DNA from 2 places in the Halobacillus seohaensis genome. Region 2 is predicted to be linked to the other one. Evidence: riboswitches for the same ligand, from Rfam matches in the RefSeq annotation. Region 2 holds a riboswitch; the other holds the start of a gene.
The links. A riboswitch is a leader RNA that binds a small molecule or an ion and turns the genes downstream of it on or off. The one in region 2 is predicted to bind S-adenosylmethionine.
Positions count from the first base shown of each region.

Region 1: another riboswitch for S-adenosylmethionine. It lies ahead of metX (homoserine O-acetyltransferase MetX); the one in region 2 lies ahead of ACFQIC_RS03790 (5-methyltetrahydropteroyltriglutamate--homocysteine S-methyltransferase).

Region 1 is NZ_JBHSZV010000044.1:561-5,070, reverse strand. Features, by position in the region: gene ACFQIC_RS15980 (hypothetical protein) at 1-8, opposite strand, end outside; gene ACFQIC_RS15975 (NAD(P)/FAD-dependent oxidoreductase) at 24-1,244, opposite strand; gene ACFQIC_RS15970 (DUF2188 domain-containing protein) at 1,461-1,658, opposite strand; SAM riboswitch class I at 1,812-1,922, shown strand; gene metX (homoserine O-acetyltransferase MetX) at 2,021-3,094, shown strand; gene ACFQIC_RS15960 (homoserine dehydrogenase) at 3,084-4,055, shown strand.
Region 2 is NZ_JBHSZV010000010.1:129,837-145,975, reverse strand. Features, by position in the region: gene ACFQIC_RS03850 (BglG family transcription antiterminator) at 1-103, opposite strand, end outside; gene ACFQIC_RS03845 ((deoxy)nucleoside triphosphate pyrophosphohydrolase) at 571-966, opposite strand; gene ACFQIC_RS03840 (helix-turn-helix transcriptional regulator) at 1,110-2,108, shown strand; gene ACFQIC_RS03835 (vWA domain-containing protein) at 2,202-3,455, shown strand; gene ACFQIC_RS03830 (Gfo/Idh/MocA family protein) at 4,710-5,693, opposite strand; gene ACFQIC_RS03825 (hypothetical protein) at 5,997-6,455, opposite strand; gene ACFQIC_RS03820 (hypothetical protein) at 6,460-7,248, opposite strand; gene ACFQIC_RS03815 (GrpB family protein) at 7,582-8,112, shown strand; gene ACFQIC_RS03810 (DUF2200 domain-containing protein) at 8,657-9,007, shown strand; gene ACFQIC_RS03805 (hypothetical protein) at 9,284-9,487, shown strand; gene ACFQIC_RS03800 (SurA N-terminal domain-containing protein) at 10,156-10,956, shown strand; gene rbsK (ribokinase) at 11,347-12,204, shown strand; SAM riboswitch class I at 12,336-12,437, shown strand; gene ACFQIC_RS03790 (5-methyltetrahydropteroyltriglutamate--homocysteine S-methyltransferase) at 12,522-13,625, shown strand; gene ACFQIC_RS03785 (protoglobin domain-containing protein) at 13,872-15,167, shown strand; gene ACFQIC_RS03780 (ABC transporter ATP-binding protein) at 15,290-15,991, shown strand; gene ACFQIC_RS03775 (hypothetical protein) at 15,988-16,139, shown strand, end outside.

The sequences.
Region 1 (4,510 bases), on a different contig from region 2:
CATGTCATGCTTTCCCTCCTTCATTAGTAATGAAATCCAAAGTTTTTGGCTTCATATTCCACTGAACCATATAGCTCAGGTGTTTCTTCGGAATGTTGTTTAAGTACATCAGGTAAGTGCTGCACTACTCTATTCCAAACCATAGGATTGGCAGCCATTGCTTGAAATAGAGCTGATTCGTTCGCAGACCAAGGTTTTCTTGTTTGAATATAGTCTAACGTTAATCGGTAACCAGGTCCAAGGTTCTCATCGCGTCGCTTCTGAAATTCCTTCATAACCCCTTCCCATGATTCACCTTGATCCCAAGCTTTAATGGACTTTGCAAGTAGAGAAGATTGCATCAATGCGTCATTGATTCCTAACCCTGTACTAGGGTCTTTGCTATGGCCCGCATCTCCTATCAATGCCCAACCTTTTCCTGCAGCCTCTCGAAAGAAGTTAGGAACACCCGGTGTACCGATAATCCTCCCTTGCAAGGTTGCTTCTTCTAAACGATCACTCATTCCATAAAATTGACGGTAAGTTTCCTCAAACGATTGTGGTTCTTTCGCAAATTTATTAAATTCCTCCGGACGAACTTCTAGCCCTAAACAATCGATCCCTGGTTCCATCGGAAATAAAAAACCAATCCGCCCCTCATTCAAGAAAATTTCAGTGGTAGGTTCCATAAGTGGCTTAACATTAAAATAATACCCGTAAAAGACTGGCCTCACAGTAGAATATTCCCCATATTTCTTAGCTCCTACCCACTTAGCAACCGAAGAGTTTTTACCATCTGCTCCTACAGTAATAGGAGCCTTGATGGTATGCTTACCCCCTCTTTTATCAACTGCTTCCAGTCCACACACTTCACCTTGCATCCCTTTTTTAAGCAAGCTAATCACTTGATATCCTTCTAAAAGCTCCACATTTTCATAACTTATAGCCTTATTAATTAACACATGGTCTAAATGGTCGCGTCTCGGGGCCAAGGTATAAGACTCACGGGGCCCTTCGATGAAACTATCAGCTATATATGTACGCATTCTTTTAATCTTCCTTAAGCCTGTAGCTTCAACTTCATCTAATACATCTAACTGTTTCAAATAATGGAGGTGCGAGAGGTGGTGTGTAGAAAGTGTATCACTTGGAAATGATGACTTATCTAACATTAATACTTTTTTGCCCATTTCACCTAATAAAATGGCTAAGCTTGCCCCAGCAACTCTTGCACCAACAATAATGACATCCACTTGTTGTTTCATATCATTTACCACACCTTTATTTATTTATAGGTAGGGAGATCCCTGCTAGAATTGAAGTGAAAATAAAGAGGAGGGGTATTTGCCTGCATCAAACGAATTAACCATAGAGGATTATCACTTTTTAATTCTATGTATAGCGTAACGTTTCAGCAAGTTTTATTCCATAAAAAAACTCCCGATCCGGGAGTTTTTCTAGAAAATTAACCATCTCTCATCTTAAAATTTCATCTCCTCTTCTACTTCGTGATTTTGGTCAAGAATTTGCACACGACTTGGCTTGTTTTGCTCCGCCATTTCTTTTGCCTTTTCTACAGCTTTATCTCTTGCATCATATTCATCAGTTGGAGCAACATCTTCTATTTTAACTATCCAACCTGTAACATCTTTATTTGGTGCAACGCTATATTCCTTCATGATTTATCTCTCCTTCTACTTTGTAGTCTTGATGTGTATTTTCCCACTGTTTTTCAAATTCAAACGTGGACATTATTTTACAAATAGTTTGACATTATATTCGTGTCATTCTATAATTCGTAACATACCTTAAATGACACGCCAACTGAATAACTCTTATCTAGAGTGGCAGAGGGACTAGGCCCTGTGACGCCCGGCAACCTTCAAGCAACGGCTTGAAAAGGTGCTAATTCCTACAGATCTTTATGATCTGACTGATAAGAGGAGGAACCTAACCAACCGCCCTCTTCTTATTAAAGAAGAGGGCTTTTCATATTTTCTACATTAGGAATTTAAATGAGAAATAGGAGGGGGGACCGTACATGTCAACTAAAAACATTATAGATCAAAATACTAAAACTAAAATTTCGATTGGAAGCTTTGCCTTAGAATCTGGAGGGACACTTCCTGATGTTGAGTTAGCTTATGAACGGTTTGGTCCTAAAGATGCCCCTGTCGTTCTCATTTGCCATGCTCTAACTGGAAACCAATATACTATTGGTTCTTCTGAAAGCCCTGGGTGGTGGTATGGCCTTGTTGGGGACAATTGTCCAATTGACACCACCCACTTCCAAGTGATTACCTTCAACGTACTGGGAGGATGTCATGGTTCTACAGGTCCAGCAAGTTTTAATCATTTAACACAGGATACTTATCGATTGGATTTTCCAAAGATTACGATCCGTGACATGGTTCACGCTCAGTATAAAGCATTACAAAAACTTGAAATTTATGAGGTACATGCCATTGCGGGTGGGTCACTAGGCGGGATGCAAACCTTTGAGTGGGGACTTCTCTACCCAAATTTTATGAAGCAATTGTTTGTTTTAGCTGCAACTCCCTACTTGAGCGACTATGGAATTGCTTTTAATCATATAGGAGCACGAGCTATTCAAGATGATCCAGCTTTCAATAAGGGAAATTATGATAAAAATGAACAACTTCAAGGGTTTGAACTTGCGAGAATGACAGGTATGGTTACGTATCGAAGCGGAAAGATTTTTCAAAAAAGATTTGATAGAAGTCACAATGAGTCCCATTATGACATTCAATCTTATATGGATTATCAAGGGGAAAAAATTAAAGAGCGATTTGACGCCAACAGCTATCTGTATTTATTAGAATCTATGAACAATCACGATATCAGTCGTGGTAGAGGGACATTACAAAATGTAGCTAAGCAATTTCAGGCACAACTTTACACAATTAGCTTCCAACACGATTTATTATATCCCAAAGAGTTAATAGAAGACTTCAGTGCTGACGTACCTAATAGTCAACACCATCATGTCCAGACAGATTACGGTCACGATGGCTTTCTAGTTGAATTCGATCAATGGGGTCTATGGATTCAAGAAAAAATCAACCAAGGAGTAGTGAACAATCATGACAATTAGAGTAGCATTATTAGGATTTGGAACAGTCGGTCAAGGAGTTTACGAAATCCTTCAAAATAAGCAGAAACAATTAACAGACTTAATAGGTGAAGATGTAGAGATATGTGGTCTATTAGTTCAAAACAAGCTTAAAGAACGCGCCATTTCCGATTATGTCTTTATCACAGACAATTTTGAAGATATAATCAACCAAAACCCGGACGTTATTTTTGAAGCAATTAACGGTGAGGAACCTAGTCATTCTTACCTGAAGGAAGCATTAGACAAAAACATACACGTGGTCACTGCCAACAAAGTTATGTTTGCTACATATGGTCAAGAACTTCTTGAAAAAGCCGGAAAGTATACAAGTATCGGCTATGAAGCAACCACAGCATCCGGAACACCAGTTATTGGAACGTTAATGAACCTACTTCAAGTCAATCAAATCACAAAAGTTGAAGCCATTCTCAATGGAACTAGCAATTATATTCTAACGGCGATGCAAGAGGATGGAAAACCATTTTCCGAAGCACTACAGGAAGCACAGGACAAGGGATATGCAGAGGCAGACCCGACCAATGATATTGAAGGGTACGATGCCTTTTATAAGTTAATGATAGTAAGTCAGTTACTTTATAATAGACAACCGCTTTGGTCAGAAGTCCCACTTCAAGGTATCTCCCATATATCAGAAAAGGATATTACTAAAGCAAAGCAGCAAGGAGAAAAATTTCGTCACGTGGCCACTCTCGAATTAGTGAATGATAGCATTCAAGCAAATGTCCAGCCCATTTCACTCCCATCCAGCCATGGTTTATATGCGATTGACGGGGTTGATAATGCTATTGATGTCACTGGCGACTTAGTGGGTTCTGTAACGTTACGAGGACCTGGAGCAGGTAAATTGTCAACTGCTAGCGCAATGGTGGAAGACTTTGTACGTATTTTCCAAGCATCGCCAGTCAAACAACTAAGTTAACTTCTAAAGAAATGGCTCTGTTAAAGTTGATTGTTGATATGTGATAAAATCGAACAATCGTTCTATGGTAAGGTTATCAAACATAAGTGGGTGATGACTGTGAGAGCAACCGATATTCTTAAAGCCATTCAAAAACTGAGTCTTAAAGAAACGGGCCGTAATCTGTAAGACTCATTTTCGAGATAACTTGGATCCGTTGCCAAAATCGATGAGGGCGGCTACGGAAACAACTTGCTTTAAGTGGACGAACGCCTGTTTTTCCGGAGGGAACCTCGCATATTTTCTTTTTTTATTGTTCAAAGTCCTTAATTTCATACAATGAACTTTAATTGTGTTATTTACATCTTCAATGTATCCGTTATTAAACGGGTATATAAATGACTACAAAACATGTGTGACCGTCATTTAAAATGAAACAGTTTCTGCTAAAATATCTGACACACTTTACTGGAAAT
Region 2 (16,139 bases):
TCGTCCGCTGAGATACCTTTATTTTCTCAACTAGATCTTTCGTAGGAACCGGAGCGGACGAATGTTTCATAATGGATAACAAGTGTGCACGCCTCTTATCCAAAACCATAGGAATCCCCTCGTTTTTGCAAAATTATACTTGTGGAAATTTTGATGATCATCTTATGAATTGATTATATTCTTTATTTCGTAGTTATGTAAGTGGTTTCAATGTGCAAGTTTTGTAGTTTATAATTTTGCAAAAGTGAACGGTTAAGAAATTCAGTAATCATACTCATACATTGTTATAAAAAAGGAATTTTAATAGTGATGGAATCAAGGGTGAAAATTATAACTTCAACCCATCTTAATACTACGAGCCCTAAAGCTCTGGATCGATTAAATGAGTTTTTTTGTTAATGAAAGGGAGGTGAGCTTGCATACGAAATCTTATATATTTGAATACACAGAAGAAAAGAAAACACGATTAATTATGAAGGTAATAAACCAATAATGACTATTATTCTGGAACTAGAAAGTGAGTCCTGGCAAATTCATATACGGAATTAACAGATGAAGTGTAGTCAAGGACTACACTTCATTTACTAACTGTTCCACTGCTGGAATATCGGCAGGAGCCCATACGAGGGAATGTAAATTTTCACGTTTTAACCAAATTAAACTAGAATGCTCGCTAGGTGTTGGCTGCCCCTCGATTAATTTTCCTTTAATAGCAATTAATTGGATAATAAAAGCGTCATATTCATGAACATTCTCATCGAATACGTCAAAAGTGTCTATACTACATGAAAGTTCTTCGTTTATTTCTCTTTCTAATGCTTCATTTAGACTTTCCCCATCTTCCACTTTTCCACCAGGAAACTCCCACGTGTTGGGAATAGCCATTTCGGGAGAACGCAAGGCACACAGAATTTCATTGTGATCATTTTCGATAATTGCAGCGACGACTTTTACGGTCTTTTTCAAGTTAGTTCCTCCTCTGTTGACACTGTCTCATATTATAATAGCATTTTTCCTGAAATGGATTAATGATAAGCTATATAGATAAATAGGATTTTATTGGAAATAGTTAATATAAAAGTTCTTCAAAACGTGAGGGGGTTCATTTAATGGATAAACTCAACACCCGAGAACGCGTCCTCGTTCTTAAAAACATCCTGGAAAAACATACAGACGAAGAAAACGAACGCACACTCAGCGAAATCACGGATCTTTTAAACAAGGAATTTGATTCATTCTATGGTTTTAGTAAAAAATCAATTAAAGTTGACCTTGATTGTTTCGAGGAATCTGATGTCGTCGACTTAATCGTTAATCAAGAGACAAATGGGTTGCCGAAATACTATAGCCATCAGAATCGTTTATTTGAGATTCAGGAGTTACGTTTGCTGAGTGATGCCGTTGTTTCAGCACGGTTTATTACGAAATCGGAAAAAGAGAGTTTAATTGGAAAGATCAAGAAGCTGACGAGTGAGCATTTGGCGGCCAAATTGGAGAACCAGTTGCATATCGAGGAGATAGCCCACAGTCAATCGAATAAAGTGAAGTATGTCATTTATGATTTGCACAATGCGATTAATGATCATCATGTGATTCACTTTCAATATGGACGATACGGTGTAGATAAGGAATTCGCTTTAAGTCGAGAGGGCAAAATATATAAACTTCATCCATACGCGCTCGTGTGGAACCGTGATTATTATTACTTGATTGGCTGGTCGCCTGAACATGAAGAAATCCGTCATTTTCGGGTTGATCGGATGGTGAAACTTCAAGTTATCGGAGAAGTTTTTCAACAGAAAGAGGAGTTTGACTCTTCTAAGTATACGAAGACACTTTTTCATATGTTTACCGGAACAGAGAAATGGATCAAAGTGAAGTTCGCCAACCATTTAATTAATGTGATTATCGACCGATTTGGAAAAAATGTCCCGATTGATGCATCTGATGATGGCTATTTTACTTTAAAAACAAAGGCAGTTATAAGTGATGGGCTTGTAGGCTGGCTGTTAAATTGGGGAGGAAACGCGGAAGTAATTGAGCCTCCTGAATTAAGACAAGAGATTCAAGAGCAAGTGAATAAAATGTATAATATATACAATTCTTAGGTTAGACCCTTCCTTTTTTAGGTAAGGGTCTATTTTTTTATGGTGCTATTATTTACTTACAGTGAACGAACATTCTATGAGGAGTGATGAATAATGAGTGAAAGTGTAGAATTGTCTCATGCCCACCAAATGCCTGTTGTGCCAACTACCGGGGATGATTCGGTGTTTCTATTACTTGAATTGAATTCGCAGGAAAGTAATGAAGTTAATCGATCACCGATCAATCTTTCGCTTGTGTTAGATAGAAGCGGATCCATGACGGGAGAACCATTGGAATATTGTAAAGAAGCAAGTAAATTCGTCGTTAATCAACTATCTAATTATGACATCATGAATCTGGTTGTTTTTGATGATGAGGTCGACACAGTCTTTCACTCACAAAACGTTACGAACAAGAATGTATTAAAAAATCGCATCGATACGATTGAAACGGGAGGGATAACCAATTTAAGTGGTGGATTGATTCAAGGGTGCCAAAACATTTTGACACAGAAAACGAAGGAGTATGTCAATCGAGTCATTCTGTTATCTGATGGTGTAGCGAATTCCGGGATTACCGATGCAATCAATCTACAAAAGATAGCGGAAGATTACTCTACTGCAGGGGCTGTAATTACAACGATGGGAGTGGGAGATCATTTCGATGAGGAGCTGCTTGAAGGGATTGCCAATGCTGGTAATGGTAATTATCACTTCATTGATCAATTAGAAACGATTCCTAACATTTTTGAAAAAGAATTAGATGGACTCTTATCTGTAGTGGCTCAAAATGTCTCGCTAAACCTAACACCAGCTCCGGGGGTTAAAATTAAAAATATTTCTGGCTATCATTCGAAGGAAACCGATGAAGGAATAGAAGTTCGGTTGGGTGATTCGTATTCGAAGGAGAAGAAATCAGTCCTGATCGAATGTTCTCTGCCTTCCCACAAACAAGGACTCGCTGACATGCTTCATGTGGATTGGTCCTTTATGGATGTTACTTATGGCGTAAAGGAATGCAAGTTTCAGCGTACGATTACAATCGAATACACATCAGACTTGGAAAAGTTATCTTCACAACCGAATCCATCTGTTGAGAAGCAGATAGAGATTACGAAATCAGCAAAGCAATTGGAGCAAGCGCTGCACCTTTTTGATGAAGGAGATATGGACGGCGGGAAAAAGTTGCTATATAGCAATGCTCTTCACATGGAATCACGAGCTGTGGAGCTAAACGATGAAGAGTTGCTTGCGGAATCAGAGGTAGTACTTCACCATGTGCAGAACTTTGACTACTCCGAGAATAAAAGAAAAGCATTACATGCAGAGAAGTATCGTCGCATGAAGCGGGGTAAACGAGAGTCCTGAGCAAGGGGGTATTATGGCTGAGAATTGAATAGAGGGTTGAATATTCGGATTATAGAATAGATTAAGGCCAGGCTTGATTGTAGGTCTTATTTTCTTGCAGGTACCCGTTTATGGTTGATTTAAAAGTGACAAAAAGTGTTCTTTGTTTTTCGATTAGTCCCTAGCACATTCGCTCTGCGTATCATTGACATAAATGAAGTCGCTGTACGAAAAGGTCATAATTTCGAAACAGTTGTTACAGATGTTGCCTTGAAGGAGGTTATCATTCTTGTCTAATGAATTGTGGTTGTTCCTCGTTCCTCTGCAATTATAGGTCTTTTAAAATCTTAATGTTAACCGAAGTAATTCAGCGTTTAACTCTATTCCTTTCACTAATAAAAGTCTGATGTTCATAGAATAACGGGTTCATTTTTCGAGTACAAAACATGAAATAACAAGGAATATCGGTATTTAACATATAAATTAGCATACAAAATCACTCCACAAATAACATAGTGACAATAGCTATAGTCAACGTGCTAAATACTAGGCTAATTATGGTGCAATTTGTAATGTTGATTGTGGTAAACCAAAAGGAATATTGGGATTTATGTTAAAATATATAGAGAGATTGTGGACGATTACAATTAAACTAACGAAACCGTATTGTTGAAGACTTGAATTCGAGATGTTTGTGTGAATGTAGGGGCTGCGGGAAACGGTTCGCTTTCCATGGGGCGGGCGCTGAGCCTCCTCGGACTCCGTCCTGTGGGGTCTCAGCTGTCCCGCACATCCCATAGGAGTCTCACCGTTTCCCTCCGCCCCTTTACCATATAAGTGTCTTGATAGCCCTTCAAGAAAAGGTAGCCATTCCTAAGTTTGCATGCAAATCTTGATAGCGGGCGGTCCTATTAAAATCCTTGATATAGAGAGGTTCATTGCCATAGAACACGGATAGTGGAAGATAGCCCTTCTGGGAAAGGGATTCGTTTCTCACACATCGAAGGGGGCTTGGGAATCTCCCCGGACCTCCAAGCACTTTCAACCATAACGGAAGCAACATCTCTCGAAGCTAAAGGATGCTTTAGTTGAAGAAGAAAATATAAAGAAAAACGCTTGGATATTAAAATGTCCAAGCGTTTTTCTTTACCAATTGTCATGTTATTTAGTATGTTATTGGTTCGATAATTCTGTTGCTATTTTTCCCTCTACATATGTTTTTGTACTCCAAAACCGAACTATTTATTCACAGAACATCAGACTTTTATTACCTACTTAACTGTAATAACTTTTAACAAACTCTTGCATTACTCTGTTCGTGCGAAGAGCTGTTTCTCCTGTGCTTGGAGAAGTTCCCTTACCAAGTAGTTCCTGAACAATAGCTTGAATTAAATCTTTTTGGATGTGTTTCGGGTGTTCAATGATATGTTGTTTGCTTTTTGTTTCTGTAATAATGGTAACTGGTTTTTCATCGAAGGAAGAAAATAAGATTTCTCCTTTAGATCCTACGATACGGTTCATATCTTCATTTTTATAGGAGGAAAAACTCCAAACCCCATTTCCAATAACACCGTTTTCAAACTCCACGATCCCATTTACCATATCTTCAGCGGGGTAGGAACCTGCTTGATTTACAGCTATTCCTTTAGCTTTTTTTATAGGTCCTATTAAAAAATCGAACAGATCTAATGTATGCGAAGCAACATCATAAAAGAGACCTCCACCACTTATCTCAGGTAAAACTCTCCAAGGCCATTCTCCATTTTCATCTTTTTCGATTATTTGTTGTGTTTGTTGTATGGAAACAAAACGAATTTCCCCAATCTCACCAGCTTCTAACAGTTCTTTCACTTTCAAGAAACGGGGTAATGCACGTCGATAGTAGGCAACATATAATGGTACCTGCTCTTGTTTACATACCTCCACCATCTCCTCACATTCTTTTGTGTTCATGGCCATCGGTTTCTCTACATAAATAGGTTTTCCTGCTTTAGCGGCCAAGATAGTATACTCTTTGTGAGTCGAAGGTGGTGTAGCGATATAAACAGCATCCACTTCTTCGTCATGAATTAAGTCTTCAGCTCGATCATACCATTTAGGAACACCGTGACGAATAGCATAGTCTTTTGCTAGATCAGCATTTCTTCTCATAACCGCAACAAGGGAACTGCCTTCTACCAAGTTAAAGGCAGGCCCACTTTTCACTTCTGTAACGTCTCCACAACCGATAATTCCCCATCTGATTTGTTCCATTACCATTTCCCTCCTATTATGTACTATTCGTTTAATATAACATCGCTTAGAAGGTGACTAAAGAAAAGACAACAATAAGAGCATTAATCCTGAAGAATATTTAACATATGTATCATCTTCAGCGGAAAACAGTTCTACTCAGTACTCAAATACCCCTAAACACAATTCTATTTTGTCTCTGCTACTAAACTGCCTCTTCCTATCACTTATCTAAATAGCGAGTATCTTGTTCATTCATAAATCGATTATTTACCATTCCTTTTCAAAAACTTCATCGAGTTGACTATGAAAACCTTGTGCTTATAAAATTCACTTAACTTTTCTAACGCCTAAAGCATAATGACTCCACAAAATATTCTCTACTAATTCAGCCTGTGTTTCCTCACAATCTATTATTAAAATAACTTCTGATTGTTTACCTTTTAATAGTCTGTTTTTCTTTTTGAGTACCTTTTCTGTAAAAACTCGAATAGCAAGACCAATAATGAATCCTGTAAATGCACCAATTAATCCCCAGTATATAGGGCCCCACGCTAACTTAAACCCTATACTGGTACTTATTACAGAAAATGCTGTTGCAAGAACCATCCCAATGTCAATGAGTGAAGTACCATCTGAACGATGAATGGTATCAAAGATCTGCCGCTCATCCTTTCGATTATCAAGGGGAACGGCATAAATATTTTCTTCGTTAATACCCTTCTTCTTCAGGATTGAAATGGCTAATTCTAGAAAGGAGTTATTTTCGAAAGTTGAAAATAGCTGCATTTCGTCACTCCTTCTTTTGTCCTTTATTTACTTTGAAAGTAGAAGCTTGAAAATTTTCTTTTAAAAATTTTCGCTGTTCTTTCTCGTAAAGCTTATTGTTCTCCACTGTATTCATATATGAATCAAAAATAGCGAAACCATAAAGTGATGGGAAAAATAATAGCCATTGAGGTTTTAACACCGTTGTGGCCTCCTGTAATTCTCCGAGAAACAGCAACGAAACAGCTTCAAGGCTATGAGAAAAGTAAGAAAAGATAACAAACCAAGTAATAACGAAAAAGGCGGTCAATATTCTATGTATATAAAGTTGACCAAGTCCAGGAACAAATAAAGACCAAATAAAAGCCATCACTGGATTTCTCTTATCTAGATAGTTAATTTCAAGCGCACCTAAACCGAAAGAATTAAAGCGATGTTCTTCTCGTTCTGCTAAAAGGTAAACTTTATTCATATCTACTGTTGTTCGGTAACTATCCCAGATTCCAAATAGATAAACTGGTATATATGCTAAAAGCCACCTAGTATCTAATATATCTTTAGCCATATCTATTTCACCTTGAAATGAATAAACCATGGATAAATTAACATTCGCATTGAGATTAACAATAACTTCCCAGATAAATAAAACAAAACCACGAAGATATTTAGACAATAGTAAATGTCCAAATCCGGGAAATGCTGCACTCCACCAAGCTATGATATAGGGATTTCTTAAATGGAGTTGTGTAGTCCCCAAAGTAGTAACATGGGCTGTGTAGCGTCTAGCAGTATTATCATTCGTGTAGTTGTCCATCCATTGAAACCACCTTGCAAAAGAGCTTTATTTTACAATTAGTTTTTCTTTTGCTGGATTTTTTATACATTTATCATCTCAACACGCTAGTTAGGATTTTTTTCAAACAATTCATTCCTGTTTTTTGTGATAATCAAAAGGGATCAAGGCTCTGAAAGTAAGGGGTAATTAGATGAAAAAAATATTTCGTTAAACTTAATTTTGCATATTGAATGTCTTTTGTATTTCACTAATGGAGGTGATAGCTGCACAGTGGATAGTGCTTATTGTGCTATCGAAAAGAGGAGTTGAAGAGAAAATGTTAAAATAAATGTAGCGAAGGGGGGATATTTAATGGTTAACCGTGCTTTGAACATTATTGTTACAGAGTATGATGAAAACTGGAATGAACTGTACAAAAAGGAAGCACTAAAAATACGAGAAATATTCAATGATGAACTTGTTGAAATTTATCATATAGGTAGTACAGCAGTACCCAACTTAAAAGCTAAGCCAATCATCGATATCATGCCAGTAGTTAATAATGTTGAAAAAGTTGATGATTTTAATGAAAAAATGATTGAAATAGGCTATGAGCCACTTGGGGAGTTAGGAATTATAGGAAGAAGGTATTTTAGAAAAGGTGGAGAGAACAGGACACACCAAATTCATTTTTTTCAAAATGATAATAACTTTGAAATAGAACGTCATCTTGCAGTCCGTGACTACCTGAAATCGCATAGTGAAGATATGATTGAATATGGGAAATTAAAAGAAAGACTTTCTAAACAGTTCCCCAAAGACATCGAACGATATAGTGAGGGTAAAAATGATTTTGTACAAGATCTGGAACGAAAAGCGATTGAATGGAAACGTGAAAAATAATAGGTGAATAATTTTAAATTTTCTTCTTCAACAAGCGGTTACGGTAGTTTTAATTCAACTCGAGGACATCTCGAAATCAAGTCTTCCGGTAAAGGGGCGATTGTTCAATATGGACGATCTCTTTTCTCCTATTCAGATTGTTAAGATAAAGATAGATGGTATCAAAAAATATGATAGTCTCAAAGGGTAAAATAGAGGTGGTAAAGGTGTTAAGTTATTTTAGGTTCTTCTTATTTATGATTGCCGGTTTTTCATTATGGCAGGTATTGTTCTCATCATTAAACCCTGTAGAGATAATTGGTTTCTCTTTTTTTGCAACTTTTTTCAAATGGTTGTATGAGGTGACTTGGGAAAGAAAAGCAGATGGTACTGATTAATCTTGAAAACAAACCTTTAGCTAAAGAGGGCAATGCTCAATAGAGAACTCTCCTATATTACATAAGTATTGAGTATATGAAGGATTATATCGTGCCATGAGAAATCAAAATCACTTTTGAATGATATAATTGGAGAACAATGTATCAAAAGAAAGGGAGGATGTATCATGACCAAACATAAGATCTATACAATGAGTGTCTCAAGTGTCTATCCTCATTATGTTACGAAGGCAGAGAAAAAAGGGCGTACGAAAGCAGAAGTCGATGAAATCATCCGTTGGTTGACAGGGTATAGCCAGGAAGAGTTAGAAGCGCAACTGGAAAAGCAGACAAACTTTGAGGCCTTCTTTGAAGAAGCTTCCCAACTGAATCCTTCACGTACTTTGATTAAAGGTGTGGTCTGCGGTGTCAGAGTGGAAGACATCGAAGAACCAACTATGCAGGAAATTCGCTATTTGGATAAGCTGATTGATGAATTAGCAAAGGGAAAAGCGATGGAGAAGATTTTGCGAAAATAATAATAAAAAACGAAGAAACACTGCTTCCATTTATAAAATATAAATGAATCGGTGTTTTTTGTTAAAATTAAAAATTCAGGCTAATAACTAGTACAGTAATCTGACTCTTGGGCTAGGTTTAATTCAGCAGAAGAGTTCAGGTTGGGAAGAAGTACTATTTTGTATGATATCCAACCTACTATTAAGAAAGTCAGTGATTATCCTTTTTAAACAGTACATAGAGGTTGTGAAGTTAGGAGTATTTTTTTGAAGAGGCATGTTTTCTTGTTCATTGTAATGATTGTGATTTTAATTGGTTGCAGTAATGGCTCAACAAGTGGCTTTGTTGAATACGAAAAAACAAAATTGAATGATGCTCTTAAAGAGTTGTCTTTCACCCCTGAAATTCCTAAGGTTCTTCCTTATAATCCTTCTAAAACAGAAGTGGATGTGGAAAGCATATCTGAGGACAAAAAAACTTTTTATTTGTTACCTTTATAAGCAAAGATAATGGTAAGACTACTTTTAGTGCTACTAAGATACAAAATGCATTTGATTTTACTGAAGAAAGTGTAAAGATAAATGAAAACCTTGAGGGAAGATATGGTGAGAGAGTGGACGAAAACTCAAAGATATTAAAATGGGGAAAAGATAAGATTTACTACGAATTAATTACTTATGAAGATAGCGTTTCTAAAGATGAATTAGTCAAAGTTGCTGATAGTTTTTACTTAACTGAATGACTATTATATTAATACTAGCTCATAGGTATTGGATGCTGCGAAAACTGATATTATCTCTTCCAGAATAGTGGAGCGAATCCTAAACATAAGGGGTTCGCCTCCTTTATTTTTGTTTTGGGGCAGTTGCTTGTTTCTAACCCGGGATCAATAAGTGAATGTTTTGTTTATATATCTCGTCCATCTCAAAGTATACTGTACAACTGGCGAGACATGGTTTGTTTCAACGTAATAACTATAAGTGTCGTATCATTTTCCACAGATTTTCCACATTTATTGAAAAGGCAAGACCTACTATTATTACATTCCTTTTATGACAGTCTACAAACGGATTATTGAGGACATTATAATGCTTCAGTGTACATAATTGGTGTGTTTACAGCCAATAGGCAGATGTTACAATAGCTACATTATGAATAAGAAAGGGGAATGACATTGAATAAAAAATGGTTATTAAGTTTATCACTAGCCTTTCTTTTATCTGTAACCGTTGCATGCAATGATACAGATGAATCGGCTGAAGACAATAATGAGGAAACTGAAACGCAAGAAGAGGAAAGCGAAGGTAGTGAAGGAAGTGAAGGAAACACAGAACAGCCTGAAATGCCTGAGCCGGACTTAGAAGGCATTCCTGAAGTTGTTGCTGAAGTAAACGGTGAAGAAATAGCGGCAGAAGAGTTTAAGACAACGTATGAAGGACAGTTTCAGCAAATGGCTATGCAGTCACAGATGACTGGGGAAGAGGTTGACCAGGATCAGTTAAAGAAACAGATTGCTGATAGTATGGTTGGTCAGGAGCTTCTTATCCAAGAAGCAACCAGCCGTGATATTGAGGTTTCAGAAGAAGAAATTGATGAAACACTAACGGGATTAGCTGAGGAAAATGGGGTAGAATCCAAGGATAAATTCTTGACTGCTCTGGAAGAACAAGGCATGGGGAAAGAAGAAGTCATGTCTCAGGTTGAAATGCAAGTGAAACTAGATCAGGTTATTGCTAGTGAAGCTGGAGATATCGAGCCAACGGAAGAAGAATTAGAAAAAGCTTATGAACAGGTGAAAGCCCAGCAAGAGCAAATGAGTGAGGGAAATGGTGAAAGCGCAGAAATCCCATCTTTTGAAGAAGCAAAACCAGATCTCGTTAAACAAGTGAAGCGTAAAAAAGAAGGAGAAGCAACTCAAAAGCTAGTTGAAAAACTTCGTGCAGATGCAGACGTTACAGTTAACTTATAATACTTTTAAAGCCAGATCCAAAATGGGATTCTGGCTTTTTTAGTCTTACAGGATTCAAGCACGAGAATATTTTTATGGTTCTATAGTAGGGAAACTTATCCATGAAGTAACCGTTAAAGTGGATGAACAACCAATACATTAAGGCTTCCAACTTAGAGAGAACTAGTAACGGTTTCGTTTATACTAATAAAGGGAAGGGCGCATCCAGAGGTAGTGTAATCTCTACATCATACAGATCATCCTTATTATGATTCCGTCGTTAGGAGCAGAGAAAAGGATCAAAGAGAACGAGCAGCCATTGATGGAGGGAGAATATAGACGAGTTCATTTTTATATTGAGTTGATACAAAAATTAATTCAAACAAAGAAGTTTTTGAGAGGAGAAATAGCATGAAAACACCCAAGATCACCGTCGTGGGTAGCATTAATATGGATCTACTCACTACCATTTCGCGCATTCCTAACAATGGGGAAACGAATTTTGGCGAAGCGTTCACGATGAAACCTGGAGGGAAAGGAGCTAATCAAGCTGTTGCTGCCACACGTTTAGGAGGAGATGTTTCTTTTATTGGTAAAGTTGGAAATGATGCGATTGGTAAGGAACTTCTTGAGCTTTTGAAGAAGGAGAATATTCAGACGAGCACGGTTGGGGTTTCTGAGAGCCGAGCGACAGGAGTTGCAAATATTTTATTAAACGATCATGATAATCGGATTATGGTGGTTTCTGGTGCTAATGAAGAAGTTACGGTGGAGTTTGTTGAGTCGTTTAAAGATACGCTGCGCCAGAGTGATGTTGTGTTAAGTCAATTGGAAGTGCCTAAAGAGACGGTGGAATGGTGTGCTTCCTTTTGTAAGGACCATGGGATTCCGTTTATTTTAAATCCAGCTCCTGCAATTGATTTACCTCAGGAGGCGTGGGCTGATTGTACATACATTACTCCAAATGAAGAGGAAGCAGAGAAGCTTTTTCTCGAAAATAACTATAAGGATCAGTTGATTACAACATTAGGACCACGAGGGGCAAGCTACAATGATAAGATTATCCCTAGCGTTTTTGTGGAAGTAGTTGATACAACAGGAGCAGGTGATACGTTTAATGGAGCATTGGCTTTTTATTTGGGGGCTGAATACTCTGTGGAAAAAGCGATAGCTTATGCAAATGTGGCAGCATCTTTTACTGTGGAAAGTGTGGGGGCACAAGTTGGGATGCCATCTGCGGATCAGGTGGAAAGCAGACGAACATTTTGATATAAAAAAGGACCCAAATCACAGACGTTCGCGGATAAAGACCAATCCGTAAAGGGATTAAGTCTAGGTCTTTCGTTTTTATAGAAAAATTGATACGATATTAGGTATACGACATTTAAATAGTAGCAGATTTCTTATCAAGAGAGGTCGAGGGTATGGCCCTGGGACGCCTCAGCAACCTGTATGTAAACAAGGTGCTAATTCCGACAAGCGGTGAGCTTGAAAGATAAGAAGAGGACCGTTCTTACATACGAGAGTCTCTTCTTATCAGAAGGGGCTTTTTTTAATGTCGATTTTTATAAAAGGAGAGGGTTCATATGGTACACACTAAACGAGCTCCATTTAAAGGGGACCATGTCGGAAGTTTTCTCCGACCTGAGAGAATTAAACAAGCACGTCTTCAAAAGGAAAAAGGGAAAATTTCTGCCGTAGAACTACGGAATATTGAAGATGAAGAAATTATTAATCTAGTAGAAAAGCAAAAACAAGCAGGCCTTCAGTCGATCACAGATGGTGATTTACGTCGCGCTTGGTGGCATTTTGATTTTCTAGAAGGTTTAGTTGGTGTAGAAGGATTTGAAGCTGACCAAGGTATTCAATTTAATGGTGTGGAGACGAAAGCTCATTCTGTTCGTGTTGTCGATAAGGTTGATTTTAATGATCACCCGATGCTTGAGGATTATAAATTTCTCCATTCAGTAGTTGGGGATGATCATGTTGCAAAGTTTACGATTCCTAGTCCAAACATGCTTTTCTTTAGAGGGGATGTTGACAAAGAAGTCTACCCAGAGGAAGAGGTATTATTGAAGGATTTGACGCAAGCTTATAAAAAAGCAATTCAAGCGTTTTACGATGCTGGTTGTCGTTACTTACAGCTGGATGACACATCATGGGCCGTGTTTTTTTCCGAAAAGGGATTGAAAATGATAGAGGAACGTGGGCAAATGCCTGATCAATTGCGCCGTTTATTTGTCCAAGCGATTAATGAATCGATTGCGGATCGTCCAGAGGATATGACGATAACGATGCACATTTGTCGAGGCAATTTCCGCTCTACATATACTTCTTCAGGGGGGTATGATGCGGTGTCTGAAACGCTATTCAACGAGCTGAAAGTCGATGGCCTATTCCTCGAGTATGATGATGAACGTTCTGGTGGACTCGAACCGCTTCGTCACGTGAAACGAAGTGATTTAAAAGTCGTGCTTGGCTTGGTTACATCGAAGTTCCCAGAGCTTGAAAATAAAGAGAATATTAAAGCTCGTATCGCGGAAGCAGCAGAATATCTTCCTGAAGAACAACTTTGCCTAAGCCCACAGTGTGGCTTTGCGTCAACGGAAGAAGGAAATATTTTAACAGAAGAAGAACAGTGGGCAAAAATCCGTCATGTGGTGGAGATTGCTGAGGAAGTGTGGAACTAGAACTTTGTGGGGAGTTAATCGAGGCTCCCCCTTCTTTATATGTATCCCTGCTTTCATCTTGATTCGCGATAAAGTCATATTTTGCGGAAATACGAACATTAATACTTTCCATTCAAACTGCTTTTTGACACTTATGTGACCAAAATGCAGTTTTTTTATTGGCTGGAGGTTATCTTCCTAAAGAGTATAGGAAATAAGGCCGATATAAATAGAAACGAGATTTTTTATTCTTATTGGAGGTATTATATGTTCCAGCTTTTTGCAACAAAAACAAAATCAACTACCCTCGTGTTAGATACTTCCTTCCAGGGGAAAATCGAACTAGAAAATGGTTCGGAACTTGAAAAGCAATTTAAAATGATTGGACTAACCAAACATGATTTATCCATATTAAAAGCTTTACAACCATTGGTAACTGAAAATATTGAACCCATTGTGAACCAATTTTATAAAAACCTCGAGCATCAAGATTCATTGATGGATATTATTAATGACAATAGCTCGGTTGAACGACTAAAGAAAACACTAACGATACATATTCAAGAAATGTTTAATGGTGTGATTGATACTCGTTTTATAGGAAAGAGGAAAAAAATTGCAGAAGTACACGTTCACATCGGATTACAACCGAAATGGTATATGTGTGCTTTCCAGGACTTGCTATTGTCACTTTTAGATATCCTGAAGAAGGAAATAATCGACGTGGAAGAATACAGTCAGGCGATCCGTGCTACTACGAAAATACTAAACTTGGAACAACAAATTGTCCTCGATTTATTTGAACAGGAGAACGTGAGAATTCGTGAGGAAGAAGCTGAGAAAAAGAATAATGCCTATCGTAAAATTGATGAAATGTCTGAGGAGTTAGCCGCTATATCTCAGCAGGCGAGTGCCTCTACTGAACAGCTAACCGAGCAAACCGATAAAATTCTCACAGACTCGAAAAAGGGGACAGAAATCGCTCAAAATGTCGAAGGTCAGTCGACTGAAGGAAAACAACAGCTTGAACTACAACAAAAGCAAATGAATCATATTCAAAATAGCATTAAGCAAATTACTGATGAAATGGATATACTGAAAAATGTAGCAGAAGAAATTAGCCAAATCGTTACAATCGTTTCCTCCATTGCTGAGCAGACAAATTTACTATCGTTAAATGCGTCGATTGAAGCGGCACGAGCTGGGGAGCACGGGGCTGGTTTTACAGTTGTAGCTAATGAAGTGCGGAAACTTTCCGAACAAACGAAGAGTTCGGTTTCAGAAGTGTCTGAATTAATTCAATCGACAAATGGTCAGATCCATAAGGTTTCTAACAACGTCGTTGATATTGACCAACTCATAGTAGATGGTACGGATAAGATGGATCAAATAAATCACTTTTTCACCGAAATCGTGGATGCCATGGGGCAGAATAAGGAGTATAACACAGGGATTGAGAAGGAACTAGAAGGATTCGCGCAGGTGATTCAAGAGATCAATGATGCGGTCGCGCAAGTAGCCTCTTCTTCTCAACAGTTAACAGAAGTTACAGAACAGTCTTAATAAAAGTGGAGAGCTTTTCATGGAAAAGCTCTCCACTTCTTTGTTTCCACTGATCAAAGATAATGAAACTTATATTCTCGCATAAACGTAGTAATAGGAAAACATTTGACGGAGGAGTTAGGATGGACTTCCAATCTGTGCTTCAAGTAAATAATTGTACCGTAAAGATAAACGATACTTCTATCTTAAAAGATGTCACATTTGAAATGATCCCTGGCCGCATAACTGCCCTCGTTGGTCATAACGGTGCGGGGAAGTCGACACTTATGAAAGCAATTATCGGATCTATAGAGAAATCGGAGGGAACCATCCTGATCAATGGTATGAATCAGGATGAGACCTTTGCGGATTATAAGTATCAGTTCAGCTATATTCCAGAAGAGCCACTCCTTCTTAATGAATTAACGGTATTTCAACACTTTCAATTGTACCAAAAAAGCTACGATATCCCGGATGCTATATTCGCTGAACGAGTCAATAAATACACGGAACTATTTGAACTTATGGACCGGCTGGATGAATACCCTGAATCCTTATCAAAAGGGATGAGACAGAAGGCTCAAACGATTTGTGCTTTACTGCCGGATGTCCCGCTTCTTCTGATTGATGAACCATTTATGGGGTTGGATGTGTATGCGGGTGCCGATCTTGAAAAACTTTTATGCGAAAGAAGGGAACAAGGCACAAGCATTCTATTAACCACCCATCAACTTGATAAGGTGCATGACCTCGCCAATGACTTCGTGATGTTAACAGATGGATGTATTTCCTCTTTAGGAAAGATCGAGCATTTTGAAAAATTAGATCGGAGGGACTCCAAATGAACTTCTCTACGTGGGAGGTGTACAGGTGGGTCCGGCAGCAAAGGTTTAGGAAGAAACTTGATCTTTATAAGCAGGCGTTTCAATTAGCGTTTGATGTAACATTAATGGTTTATTGCATGATCTTTGGGATTGCTTTTTTATTTATGGT